Regions from separate parts of the Streptomyces sp. P17 genome, predicted to be linked through region 2. Evidence: riboswitches for the same ligand, from Rfam matches in the RefSeq annotation. Region 2 holds a riboswitch; the other holds the start of a gene.

Region 1 (2,196 bases), on a different contig from region 2:
GCGCCGAAGGCTCTTCGGGTGGTCGTCACGGGGCAGGGCTCCTTTGGGCGATCAGCAACAGAAAGCGCTTACCCCTCGGGGGCCCGTACAACACCGAAGACCGGACCCGGGGATCAGGGGTCCGGCCTTCGGTGGCGTGTCAGGCAGGTGGTTCTTCAGCGATACGTCCGTCAGCCGACGGAGACGCCCTTGGAGTTGAGGTAGGCGACCGGGTCGAGGTCCGAGCCGTAGTCCGGCGTGGTGCGGATCTCGAAGTGCAGGTGCGGGCCGGTCACGTTGCCGGTCGCGCCGACGAGACCGACCTGCTGGCCCGCCGTCACCGCCTGACCGCTGGAGACGGACAGCGAGGACATGTGGGCGTACTGCGCGTACCGGCCGTCGGCGAGTTGGATGACGACCTGGTTGCCGTACGCGCCCGCCCAGCCGGCCGAGACGACGGTGCCCGCACCCACGGCCTTGAGGGAGGCACCGGCCGGGGCGACGAAGTCGACGCCGGTGTGGTACCCGCTGGACCACATGCTGCCCGCGACCTTGTAGGCGGTGCCGACGCCGACGCCGGGGGCAGGAGCGCTGAAGCCGCTGGCCGAGGACTGGGCGGCCTGCGTGGTGGTGGTGGTCGCCTTGGACTCGGTCGACTGCGAAGCCTCCGAGGACTTGGCGGAGTCCGACGAGGAGTTCGCGGAGTCCGACGAGGACTTGGCGGCCGGCTTCTCGGCGGTGTCCGTCGTCGCGGCCTTCTTGCCGATCGACAGCTTCAGGCCGGGGTGGATCAGCGACGGGTCGCTGCCGACGGCCTCACGGTTGTCCTGGTAGAGCTTCTCCCAGCCACCGCTGACGTTCTGCTCGTTCGCGATCTTCGAAAGGTAGTCCCCCGACCGCACCGTGTACGTCTTCGCGGTGGCCTTCTTCTTGGTGGCCTTCTTCTCGGCCGCCTTCTTGTCCGCGGTCTGAGCCGACTGGACCGACTGGACCGACTGGACCGACTGGACGGCCTTTTCCGAAACGGACTGCGACGGTGCCGCATGAGCGCCGGTGGCCCCCAGGAGCGGGAGGGCGAGCGCGGCGCCACCGGTTCCGGCGACGGCGATCGAACGGGTGAAACTCAGGGTCTTGGGACGGCGGTGCTTACCCTTCGCGGGCATGGCGAATTCCTCTCCGGCGCCTACGAGGTGAGCTGTCGGGTGCGGACTGGAGATGTCCGGCCGCGCGCTGGGCGCGACTTGACCCCAAGCCTGTTCCGGAGACCGGACCAGGCGGTGGTGCCTGTGGGTCCCCCGCTCCTGCCAGGTACGGGTGAGTGTGTGCGGATTCCGAGCAGCGGCAGGATTAGGCGTCCGCTCGGATTGGTGGCGAACGTAAGCGACCAAGACGCAAAGGGACAAGCAGAAGGTTCCGCCCGAAGGCATACCTCTTGATCCCTTGTGAGAATTCCCCGTCACTTTCCGTGCATTAGGACATGCCCCGTTCCGGCAAATGCCCTTGAAAACCGCCTGAATTACGTGAACATGACGGGCGACGCTCGGTCACGGATATGACGCTGCTCACGTGACGATGCTCCACACCCCTTTATTCCAGAGCGAGTTGGAATGAAGCTTGCAATTCGGACAGAACGCCCAGATGTGACGCAGTCGGATAACCGTCACATCAAGGTCGGCGCGTAAACCCGCGATGAATCAGCAGGGTTTCAACGTTGTTCGCCCGTTTTGCCGTATTCAATGGCGGGTCGGTATTCATGTCGTATCGTCGAGGCGTGCCCGTCGGCGAGCCGAGTCGGCGGGATCCGGTGGGAGGAGCCCAAGTGACGCAGCAGGTCCCGTCGACCGAGCCCGAGCTGGCCGCGGTGCGCAACTTCCGGGATGTGGGCGGGCTGCCCACCACGGACGGACGGCGGATACGGCACGGAGTGCTGTACCGCAGCGGCCACCTCGCGCACGCGACCGAACAGGACGCGGCGTTCCTCGGCTCCCTCGGCCTGCACACGGTCTTCGACTTCCGCAACGCGGCGGACCAGAAGCTGGAGGGCCCCGACGTCGACCTGCCGGGTGTCCGGAATGTGAACCTTCCACTGACCGATCCCGCGGACGGCGCCGAGTTCTGGAAGATGGTCCGCGACGGCGAGATCGAGCAGCTGCGGGAGATCCTGGCCGACGGCAAGGCCGCGAACCGCATGATCGAGTCGTACCGCACGATCGTCAA
Region 2 (2,196 bases):
GTACGGCGTGTACGGGTACCCGTCGCAGCCGACGTACCAGCCCTATCCGGCGTACCCGGCGGGTCCGTACCCCGCGCACAACCCGTACCGGTCGTGAGAGGAGTCCCGGACACCGAAAACCGGCAGCCCTGACGTCGGGGGGTCGTCGTCAGGACCGCCGGGGTTCACACGGGGGCTGAGGTCAGGGGGTGAGGCCCTTGCCGCGCAGCCACGCGAGCGGGTCGATGCCGGAGGAGGAGCCGCCGGGGTGGACCTCCATGTGCAGATGGGCGCCGGTGACATTGCCGGTCGCGCCCACGCGGCCGATGACGTCCCCGGTGGTGACCTTCTGCCCGACGCTGACGCTGATCGAGGACTGGTGGGCGTACCAGATCTCGGTGCCGTCCTCCAGGGTGAGCACGGTCTTGTAGCCGTAGGAGCCGTCCCAGCCGGCGGAGGTGATCGTGCCGGAGTGAACCGCCTTGATCAGCGTGCCCGTGGGAGCGGCGAAGTCCAGGCCGGTGTGGTAGCCGGAGGACCACATCGAGCCGGACTCACCGAAGGTCGAGGTGATGGTGTACGAGGAGGTCGGCAGCGCGAACTGCTTGGCCAGCGCGGCCAGGCGCTCGGCCTCGGCCTTGGCGCGGGCCTCCCGCTCCGCCTTCTCCTTGGCGGCGGCGGCCTTGGCCTTGGCCTCCTTCTCGGCCTTGGCGGCGGCTTCCGCGGCGGCCTTCTCGGCGGCAGCGGCGGCGGCCTCGGCGGCCTTGGTGTCGACCTGGTCCTGCTGCTGCTCGGCCTGGGCCATGATCCTGGCGCGCAGCACCTCACCGGCGTCCGAGGTGCCCTGCCCGGCGTCGGCGGTGGTCACACCGACGCTGCTGAGCGGGGTGGACGAGGTCTCGGGCGCCTCGTCCGCGGTGTCGTCGGAGATCAGCGGCAGGTCGGGCATGGTGATCGCGACCGGCGGCTTGCCGGACTGTGCGCTGGCCATGCCGCCCGCGCCGACGGCGGCTATGACACCGACGCCGAGAACGGTGGAGCTGCGGGCGAGTCCGCCGCCACGCTGCTTGGCGACGCGGTGCCGGCCGCGTACCGGGCGAATGGACTCCGCGGTGGGGTTCCACTCCTCCCAGGGGCCCTCGTCGGTGCGGTGACTGCCGTAGCCGTAGGCCTCTTCACTGCGCTGGCTCGGCACGAACGGGGCCTCGGGGGCAGGCCGGTTTGACGCCACGTGGGCGTGCTCCTTTCCTTCCTTCTCGCCTACCGGGTTAGCTGACGGGTTCGGAGCAGGAAGGTCTCCTACGCGCGTATATCTGCCGTTTCCGCACGGCGGATTACGCCCGATTCACCCCAAGTGGTGGTTCCCCGGTTCCCTTACGGGATTCGGCGCGTGCGCACGGAGCCGACTCTTGTGACGGCTGGGACGACCGCGCTGCGTTATCGAACGTTAATAGACTCGGGGCGCGGATTCCAAGCTGTTCGACTTGATCATTAACGTTTTTGGACCGGACTTTCAGGTCACTAGGGCGCTAAATCGGGCGAGTTGACCAAGCCCCAGGTGTCACACAGGTATTGACGGTACGTCAGTTGTTATGCGGAGGGCTTCCATCCGATCACCCCTGGTGACGATCAGCGTGGTCGGCGGTCAGGGTCTGCGCACGGCGAGCAGGGCCATGTCGTCCGCCATCCCGCCCCCGCAGTGCCGGCGCACCTCCTCGGCGAGGGTCCGGATCAGGGTGCCGGGATCGCGGAAGCCGCGGCCCGCCAGCCGCGCTTGCGGGTCGTAGAAGACGCCGTGCGGGTCGCGGGCCTCGGAGAGGCCGTCGGTGTACAGGAGCAGGGTGGTGCCGGGCGGGAAGGGGGCGTCGTCGGCGCGGTCGGGCCAGTTGCCGAGGCCGCTCATGCCGAGCGGGAGGGCGGGCTCCCGGGCAGGCAGCGGGCGCACGGTGCCGTCGGGGTACAGCAGCAGCGGCGGCGGATGGCCGCGGTTGACGACGCGAACCACCCCGTCGCCGTGCGGGAGTTCGGCGAGCACGGCGGTCGTGACCCCCTCGACGGCCTCGATCCCGTCGCGCCGCGAGCCCTCCCGGGCCAGCGCCCGCTCCAGCCGCTGCGCGACCGCCTCCAGGCTCGCCTCCTGCTCGGCGGCCTCCCGGAAGGCCCCGATGACGACGGCCACGGCCGCGACGGCTCCCGTCCCCTTGCCGCGCACATCGC

What was found. A riboswitch is a leader RNA that binds a small molecule or an ion and turns the genes downstream of it on or off. The one in region 2 is predicted to bind cyclic di-AMP.
Region 1: another riboswitch for cyclic di-AMP. It lies ahead of RMT89_RS02730 (LysM peptidoglycan-binding domain-containing M23 family metallopeptidase); the one in region 2 lies ahead of RMT89_RS16615 (M23 family metallopeptidase).

The regions. Positions count from the first base shown of each region.
Region 1 covers NZ_JAVRBF010000003.1:117,507-119,702, reverse strand. Annotated here, with positions in the region: gene RMT89_RS02735 (DUF6250 domain-containing protein) at 1-29, opposite strand, end outside; gene RMT89_RS02730 (LysM peptidoglycan-binding domain-containing M23 family metallopeptidase) at 171-1,142, opposite strand; cyclic di-AMP (ydaO/yuaA leader) riboswitch at 1,147-1,306, opposite strand; gene RMT89_RS02725 (tyrosine-protein phosphatase) at 1,799-2,196, shown strand, end outside.
Region 2 covers NZ_JAVRBF010000022.1:95,556-97,751, reverse strand. Annotated here, with positions in the region: gene RMT89_RS16620 (PrsW family glutamic-type intramembrane protease) at 1-97, shown strand, start outside; gene RMT89_RS16615 (M23 family metallopeptidase) at 182-1,210, opposite strand; cyclic di-AMP (ydaO/yuaA leader) riboswitch at 1,222-1,378, opposite strand; gene RMT89_RS16610 (PP2C family protein-serine/threonine phosphatase) at 1,625-2,196, opposite strand, start outside.